One region of the Ectobacillus sp. OTK genome, then DNA from elsewhere that is predicted to be linked to it. Evidence: riboswitches for the same ligand, from Rfam matches in the RefSeq annotation. Region 1 holds a riboswitch; each other region holds the start of a gene.
What was found. A riboswitch is a leader RNA that binds a small molecule or an ion and turns the genes downstream of it on or off. The one in region 1 is predicted to bind cyclic di-GMP.
Positions count from the first base shown of each region.

Region 2: it holds a riboswitch for cyclic di-GMP, as region 1 does, so the genes downstream of both, AC6HZ4_RS15125 (ArsR/SmtB family transcription factor) here and AC6HZ4_RS19300 (ArsR/SmtB family transcription factor) in region 1, are expected to answer to the same signal.
Region 3: it holds a riboswitch for cyclic di-GMP, as region 1 does, so the genes downstream of both, AC6HZ4_RS15815 (hypothetical protein) here and AC6HZ4_RS19300 (ArsR/SmtB family transcription factor) in region 1, are expected to answer to the same signal.
Region 4: it holds a riboswitch for cyclic di-GMP, as region 1 does, so the genes downstream of both, AC6HZ4_RS27005 (OmpL47-type beta-barrel domain-containing protein) here and AC6HZ4_RS19300 (ArsR/SmtB family transcription factor) in region 1, are expected to answer to the same signal.

Region 1 covers NZ_AP048547.1:3,901,548-3,903,751, reverse strand. The annotation lists gene AC6HZ4_RS19305 (sensor domain-containing protein) at 1-408, shown strand, start outside; cyclic di-GMP riboswitch class I at 699-785, shown strand; gene AC6HZ4_RS19300 (ArsR/SmtB family transcription factor) at 991-1,293, shown strand; gene AC6HZ4_RS19295 (MFS transporter) at 1,536-2,204, opposite strand, start outside.
Region 2 covers NZ_AP048547.1:3,023,096-3,025,299, reverse strand. The annotation lists partial or broken gene AC6HZ4_RS15130 (exosporium leader peptide) at 51-626, opposite strand; cyclic di-GMP riboswitch class I at 677-765, shown strand; gene AC6HZ4_RS15125 (ArsR/SmtB family transcription factor) at 803-1,078, shown strand; gene AC6HZ4_RS15120 (hypothetical protein) at 1,511-1,678, shown strand.
Region 3 covers NZ_AP048547.1:3,145,766-3,147,969, reverse strand. The annotation lists gene AC6HZ4_RS15815 (hypothetical protein) at 1-872, opposite strand, end outside; cyclic di-GMP riboswitch class I at 889-974, opposite strand; gene AC6HZ4_RS15810 (hypothetical protein) at 972-1,178, shown strand; gene yppF (YppF family protein) at 1,723-1,947, opposite strand; gene dctA (C4-dicarboxylate transporter DctA) at 2,176-2,204, opposite strand, start outside.
Region 4 covers NZ_AP048547.1:5,474,271-5,476,474, reverse strand. The annotation lists gene AC6HZ4_RS27010 (hypothetical protein) at 216-752, shown strand; cyclic di-GMP riboswitch class I at 1,198-1,290, shown strand; gene AC6HZ4_RS27005 (OmpL47-type beta-barrel domain-containing protein) at 1,374-2,204, shown strand, end outside.

The DNA.
Region 1 (2,204 bases):
CGAAAACAGTTGCATGTTTCGCTGCTGTTTCCAATTCGCTCATATATGACAATTACTCGAATGAACGGCAAAGAGATTCGTTTAGATAAGACAGAGGTGTTAGTTGACGAACTTAGCGCAGATGGATTGAGCTTCTCGTCCTATCTTGGGCTTGCTATTCATACAGATGTGATTTTTGAGTTTGAGATTCAGCTTTTTAGTAAAATTCTTACTGTGTGTGGGTATATTATTTCCAAGGAAGAATTAAGTGATGGCACTTATCGATATGGTTTAGAATTTGTAATAGATGAAAAGGAACGCGAAGATTTAGCCGGCTTATTGAAACAGCTCCTGCTGCAAATGAAAATAAACCCATTTGTTCCGAATTGTAATATGGTGGAGTTGGAGCAAAAACAGGATATTTCCTAATGCTAGAAAGGATTGGCAAAGCGGGCAGCTTTGCCAATCCTTTCTTTGTTATTCTTTAATAAGGTGTAAATTTCCAGCTAGAAGCTAATTTGATGTATAGCGGAAGCGGCCTGCTTCAGTCTCCAGAATGAATTCTGTCATAAAAGGAAAAGAGTGCTTTATGTGATAGAATTCATTCTGTTTTTTTGTTTCTTATGGATGCTTCAAATAAATTATGTTATAATTTGTATATTAAAGTAAATGTTTCATCCTTTACCTTGGCATATATGCAAGAGATGTGTTTATATAGGTAAGGGCTTAGGCAAACTTATCGAAAGATAAGGATGCAAAGCTACGGGTCTAAGGTGCGAAAGCATGATGATTGCCAGGTTGTCATGGTTCTTTTTATTGGTCATCCTACAGCATGATAATACATACAATGTAACCCAGAAAGGACAGGAGACTACATACTCATGTCCTTTATTTGCCGGAGAGAATAATGGGTAATTATGACAAATAGAATTGTTATTTCATAATAATATATACCATGGTAGTACGGCCTTTGATCTTTTAGTTTGCTAGAAAGGAAAGAGGAGGAATTCGATGTTTAATTATGAAGTCGATACGAAGCGCTATGAATTGGTAGCGAATCAATTAAAAATAATAGCTCACCCTGTCCGTTTACAAATTGTTAAGCTATTAATTGAAAAAGGTGCACAAAGCGTGACGCAGTTGAATGTGTACCTTCATTTACCGCAGCCTACTTTGTCGCAGCATTTAGGAAAGCTCAAGTCCATTCAGACTGTACAGGCGAATCGAAAAGGAATTGAGGTATATTATGAAGTGGTGGATGAGCGTATAAAGGAGCTAATTTCTTTGCTTGAAGTGTCATTTATTGCAGGATAATACATAAGGATAAGTAAAAGCATCGATTAGGAAAATCTATTGTACAAAAACAAGCTGTGAAGAATTCTTACAGCTTGTTTTTGTATGTCGATTCCTTTATACATAGCGAGTAGAGATGCATTCCTTCAAAATCACGATAGGATCTAGATGGGATGATGGGTGGATCCAGCAACAATCAGAAAATGGAAAATGCCGCAGGGGGGTGAAGCATCCCCTGCGTTGAAATAATTAAGATCGTTTGCCTACACACTTTGCTCAACAGGACGGCTGTATTTTTTAGATGTAATATGGAACGCCCCGTAGCAAATGGCAGACACGCTGCAAAATAAAAATAAAATAAAGTAGAGATACGCAGTACCGGCATAGTCAATGATGAATCCCCCTGCTGAGTTTCCGATAATGCTGCCAAGTCCAGAGGTAACGGAGGCAAACACAGTTTGGTACGTTGCGCTTGTCTTCGTTGTTGAAAAGGATTGTACAGTTTCAACAGCGGCAGCAGTGAAAAGAGCAAAGCAAATACCATCAAGCAGCTGCATGGAAAGAACAACGAATAAGCTCGGAGACAAGGTTAACACGATACACTTTACGGCATACAAAATACCAGCGATGCATAGGACGAGAAATCGTCCTATTTTTTTGTTAAGTCTAGCGGCTATCCAAAACATCGGGACTTCAATAATTGCTGCTATTGCGTAAGCAGTGCCAATCCAGCCTTTATTGTAGCCCGATTCCTTGAAGTAGATGGGAAGAAAGCTAAAATTGATGGCAATTGCCATTGTCAATAGAAAGGAGACAGCCAGAAAGGCCATAAATGCTTTATTAAAAAATACCTGTTTGACCTGTCCTGTAAGAGAGATTGTCATCTTCTGTTTTTTTACTTTTGGAAAGCGAAGCAATGTAAGCAGAACGAG
Region 2 (2,204 bases), 880 kb from region 1:
TTTTACTAATTATAACAGTCTAACTCCTCTTGAGAGGAACTAAGTTCTTTTTAAGCAGGTCCCACAGTTCCCGCTAGTTTAGCTGCTATTCTATCTAATGCTTCTTGTACTGTTGTCGGAGGGGGAGCTACCCAATCTCCGGGATTAGAAGGTGTATAGGCTAGTTCAAAAGCATCATCAACTCTCACTAAAGATGTATTAGTTCCTACAAGAGTTACTCGAGAACGAATAGGTATCGAATCAACTGTTGCTCTCACTCTTGTAATAACGTTATTAACACCATTAACAATTAATCTTCCCGAATTAGGAAAGGGATTAAAAATGTTCTCTGTAATAGCAAAACTGGTTAAATTCAAAGGATCGATTGGAACATGACCGGATTGAACATTAATAATAACATTCCCATTTATTCCCCCGCCCACTAAGTTAACTTGAGCATCCGTAGTTGCCTGGGAATTAATGGTGATATTCCCACTAGAGACAAATGAAGCAAACATTACCATGTTAATTCCATTTTGAGTGTAACCAGCTGATAGCATTGAATCGCGAATATTGACTTGATTAACTGAAGTAGTTAAAGCTGTGAAGACTGGGGTAGAAGTTATATTAACACTAACAAAATATAATAAATTTCTAATATTTTTCTCTATACTAAGACCAAATAAAAAATTATAATTATTTTCAATGGCAAACCTTGTGAAAACTTGGGACGCAAAGCTTTAGGGGCTAAAATAGTAAATGCTATCAAGCTAGCCAGCTGCCGTTCACGGGAAAGAAAAATTAGAGGAGTGAATGTATATTTATGAATATTGAAGAATTTAAAGATGGCGCAGAAATGTTAAGGGTAGTAGCCCATCCTACTCGACTCGCACTTGTAAAATTCATGATTGAAAATGGACCGGTAAATGTAACTTCTCTTTACGAGGAACTCGATATGCCACAAAGCACAATTAGCCAGCACCTATCGAAATTGAAGGCTGTAAGTGTTGTGTCAGGCACACGTAAAGGATTGGAGATTTATTACGAGGTAAAGGACGAGCGAGTAGAAACAATCCTTAATGCACTAATCAGTGCTTAAGTATTATCTATTAATAAATGAATTCTTTAGAGGCGAATCGCTACGGCGGTTCGCTTTTTATTTTACTTTACAAATCTTACAAACTTTACGCTTTTTACGTTTTTTGAAACAAGAAGAACAAGAATTGTATAATCGAAGTGTGTATTCGATACATGGACAAGCGGTAGCGGAAAATGCTGTTTGTTTACTGTGAATCACATGAAGAATGGATTTTATCATAATCCATAACCAATTCTTCGGAAAATGCTTCTTGAGTGGAGAGTCGGTACCTCTTCCGTTTTGTTGAGCTATTTCCTGTGAGGTGGCTGAATGAAGCGAAAGATTTGCTCCCTTTTATGCATACCGCTTGCCGATTGGCGAGGGGTTTTTACATTTTAATACAAGGATATCGTTTTCTTTTGTCGAAATGTAAGGTAAAAGGAGATGATAAATATGATACAAACGAAGGTAGTAAAGTCCACAAGTTCAAGTGGTTTGGAGAGCAAAATTAACGGAGCTTTAAGAGAAATAGCGCCTCGGGAAGTTATTGACATAAAAGTTGCTGGATCATTTAACGGCAAAGAGGAGAGTTTTATTGCAGTAGTAATGTATAAAGCGTAAATAGCATCCTCCGTGGTCATCGCCATCAACTTTAGTATATCGCGTCCGATGCCTCAGGCATCGGACGCGTTTTGTTACTGGACATGAGTAAAATCTTGTATTTTGGGCATACTCAAATACAGCTTCCTTCTGGCGCATTTTATGCGGCGGCAGGAAGCTGAAAGGATGTGGAGTCTAAAATACGAATTCTCTTAAAACAATTCGTGATTGAAATGACTGGACTAACCTTTTGCCGGAAAGCATGAAGAAACAACTTCTTTAGAAATTGTACAGTACGGTCATTCCAACGCTTATTCAGTGCTTCGGCAGATATACAGATACCCAGTAGCTTCATTCAACCGGGTACAAAGACGAACTAAGGATTCAGAACTGACAGTCTGACCGAGAAAGATACACAAAGAAACAAGATCTTGTGCTCGAAATTTTCGTTCTCATTGAATCATACCTGTTTGATGTGCGAGTTTCTGTAAATGTGTAATGGAGAATTTTCTTCGGAATTCTTCGCAGAGTATGCGTAACTCTTCAG
Region 3 (2,204 bases), 760 kb from region 1:
TCAGCTTGTTTTTTAGCTAATTCAGCTTGTTTTTTAGATTTTGCTTTCTCTATAGCTTGAACGGCTTTTGGATTTTTCACATGAGTAAGTGCATTGTCTAGACCATGCTTTTTATCGATAACAGGAGTCTCTTGTTCTTGAGCAGCTTCTTCTTGTTCAGGAGTAGACTCTTGTTGTTCAGGAGTAGACTCTTGTTGTTCAGGAGTAGACTCTTGTTGTTCAGGAGTAGACTCTTCTTGTTCTTGAGCAGCCTCCTCTTGTTCAGGAGTAGACTCTTGTTGTTCAGGAGTAGACTCTTGTTGTTCAGGAGTAGACTCTTCTTGTTCTTGAGCAGCCTCCTCTTGTTCAGGAGTAGACTCTTGTTGTTCAGGAGTAGACTCTTGTTGTTCAGGAGTAGCCTCTTGTTGTTCAGGAGTAGACTCTTCTTGTTCTTGAGCAGCCTCCTCTTGTTCAGGAGTAGCCTCTTGTTGTTCAGGAGTAGACTCTTGTTGTTCAGGAGTAGACTCTTGTTGTTCAGGAGTAGACTCTTGTTGTTCAGGAGTAGACTCTTGTTGTTCAGGAGTAGACTCTTCTTGTTCAGGAGTAGACTCTTCTTGTTCAGGAGTAGACTCTTGTTGTTCAGGAGTAGACTCTTGTTGTTCAGGAGTAGACTCTTCTTGTTCAGGAGTAGACTCTTCTTGTTCAGGAGCAGCCTCCTCTTGTTCAGGAGTAGACTCTTGTTGTTCAGGAGCAGCCTCCTCTTGTTCAGGAGTAGACTCTTGTTGTTCTTGAACAAACTCTTGTTGTTCTGAAGTAGATAATTCTTCAGCACCTACCACAGAAGTTCCAACAGACAGAGCAAGAAGTAAGGATGCAAATGTTGTTTTTTTCATACGATTTTGATCTCCTTTCGGTAGCTGGCTAGCATAGTCTTCAAGACCTTAGCTCCATAGCTTTGCGTCTCCTAAGTTTCCTCAGGGTTGCCTTTTCGTTTGGATATTGTAAATTTAGTATATATTAGTATATTTAGCGCAACAATAGTAACTAATTCCTATTTTTATATTGAGAAAAATAGGAATATTAATATTTCTGCTTATTTGGATGAAAATGATAAAAAAGTAGAAAAATGGCTAAAGGCTTCTCCAAAGAGAGAGAAAATATTAGTATCAATACTAACTTTAATTGAGTATATTAATTAATATATAGCAGTATTTATCATAAGAAGTTCCGACAAATACCTTAGACGTAAAGAGATATTGTTAAGGCAAAGGGAGGGGTGTTGCCGAAGGTTATTTGTCATCACATTTATTATCCCTTTATTTATGTTACGGTGCTTGAGATAAACAAAGAATGAAATAAAAGAGAAGTTTTATTGATAAAAAAATCCGACCTTATTGTTTGGTCGGATTTTTGCTTAATTTCTCTCACTTATTTTTATATCAAATACAGTTAAACAGCAATCTTTTTAATATGTTTGCAATTCGAACATCTGTGAATATGAATTTTTTTGTACTTAGTGTCGAGCGGGCCTTCAAATAGGTACATATGACCATTCTTAAAATAACATAGAATACTTTTAAACCATTTCATAACAGGATCACTCACTTTCATATATTTGGAGGTTTTAAACATTTATTTTCTGTTTTATGGAATTTCAATGAAATTTTAGGAATTAGTTCAAATAACTTGTGAAGTTTTCTTATATAAAAACTTGCTATTAAAGAAGCTAAAAAGATAAAGTTTTTATGATAAAGCCTTTCTACTGAATGTAAGAATGTTTTCAAGGATGAATGTTCTGGCTTTTTCTGCTCCACGTTTATTAAGTTCTCTAAACAAATTTTTATAATCAGCAGCGGACAATTCGCCGCAAGCGTAACTTTTTTTGAGGTAGTCTAGTAATTCATTTACATGTAATGGTACTCGTTTTTTTACTAGTATAAATTGATGTATGAAGTCTTGTAACAACACTGTAACTCAGCTCCTGGATAGCATGTTTGATATGCAGAATCATAACATGAAATCGGTTACAATTAATTATTTTGAAAATTCTAACTTAAGACACATTTCAACATTGTTCTCGGTTTATTTCAATAAGAAGGAGCAGGTTACTCCTTAAACCACAAAAGACCGATGAAAGCCAGGAAGCGGTCTTTCATCGGTTCATCACTTAGCTAGATGTTAATAATTATCTTTTCTTTAGGAGACATTTGAATCAGTTACATTAG
Region 4 (2,204 bases), 1.6 Mb from region 1:
AAAGTCGAAAATCATCTGTTTTGGGTTGTTGATTCTTTGGTTAATAGGATACGAAGTGTTAATACTAGTGGATGTTGAAGTGGGTATCCTCATAATACGTGGTCCATATTGGATTCCTTTACTGATTACCCAGTTTTACAATTTGGCAACCACTATAGCTGCGATAATTTTCATGAGAAAGTTGTCTAGGAGAATTCATATAGAAGGAGAAAACAATGAAAATGATCGAGGAGATGTTTCATAATTTTTATAATCCCATAAAGCCTGTTACCTTTGATAAAAATGAGATGTACACCTTAGTAATTACCATTTTAACTGTAGGTCTAGCTCTTTATATTTATAAAAAGCACCGTATAATGAGATTAACTGAAGCGTTAGCGCTAATTTTATTTAATGTATACCTTACTTCTTTACTTGAGTTTATATTGGCAATAAAACCAGTTGATTTATATGATACCATTGATCGAAACAACGGTGAATTGTTTGATTTCCTCTTAGAGGTAGTAACCTATCCTGTAACGATCTATATATTTATGCACTTTTTCTTAGTTTGGAAGATGAAAAAGTCTAATTTTGTTATCCTCGGAACCGCTGTACTTGTCCTAATGGAATGGATTTCTGAACAATATTTTTCGTTATTTACTTACAAAGGCTGGAAGCTGCTGTACAGCATTTTCTTCTATATATGTATTCTTACAGTTAACGTTAACCTGATGAGTTGGATACACAAGAAAGCGACGATTTCTAATTAATGTAAAAATAGGTGTGCTCTATTTTTAAATATTTATAAAAACCGCCTGTTAACATGTAACGATGAAACGTACGATAAATGAATGAGGTTCTCTAATATAATCACATGATAATTAGAGAATGAATTTAACCTAGAAGAGAAGTACAGGATAACTTCTCTTTTTTTGGTTTATATATACATAAGATCAAGAATGAAGAAGAAATAGTTGATTTCCCAATAATGAATAGCGCACCCTTTATATGTAAGGGAATGCGCAAATGAAATGAATCAATCTGTATCATGTATTGAGATTTGTCCTAAATCCAAGTTTTTCTAATAGATAGTAATCATCTATATATATTATACTTAATCTATATAGATTATATTTAAAATGGGGTGGTATCAAATAAACTGTTCTTGAACATAATCAGAAAACTGGATTGAGACCAAAAATTATTTTATTTAAAAAGTGAAAAGGGCAAATCATGGGAAACTGTGAGACGCAAAGCTATGGGCCTGAACCACATAAGATTAAATGTGGATGGCAGCCGGTTACCACAAGAAGTCATAGGTAAACGTTTCTATGAACCTTCTTCGGGTTCTTTTTTATTTGCCTTTTTTACACGAAAGGTAGGACCATTGTATGGTTAAAAAAATGTTTAGTATTCAGGCTTTTTTAGTAGTGATGATGCTTATGTACCAATTGGTTTTTCCGATTGGACAAACAATCGTATCTGCTAACAGCAGTATGCTGCCTCCTAGTAATCTAGCTTTTCAATCAATAACACCTGATGATGGAAAGCTGACATGGAGTGCAGTATTTGGAGCAACTGGATATAAGGTTTATGAAATTAAGGACGGGCAGATCATTCTGCTAGGAAGTACAACGGCAATAAGCTACAGCCTAAATGATCTTCCAGAAGGATTCCATAAATATGTTGTTTCAACTTTAACCAGTGAAGGGGAATCTGGTCCTTCTGCACCGGTAAATGCAGAAATTGTTTACCCTGAAATGCAGGCACCGTCAGCACTAAAGGGAACTATCCAAAATGGTAACGATATTGTTCTTAGCTGGGGCTCATCCCAATATGCTCAAAAGTACAATATTTATCAAATTTCAGGATCAGGGGAAAGAACACTTTTAACATCAACCACAGCAACAACTTACATCAAAGTAAATTCAGCAGAAGGCTTATATACCTACTCTGTCTCTGCCTATCATGCTCTTTACGGGGAATCCCCTGATGCTGCCCCTGTCAAAGTAGAAGTAACCCATCCGGAGATGAAGCAGCCGTCAAATCTTTCCTTTACAATTACAAATGGCACGGATGTTAATTTAAAATGGCAGGCTGCAGATTACGCCACTAGCTATAGGATCTATGAGGATATTGACGGACAGCTTGAATTGAAAAAGACAGTAACCGGAACAAGTGTTACGTTCAGCAACTTACCGGCGGGGGACTATACTTATAAG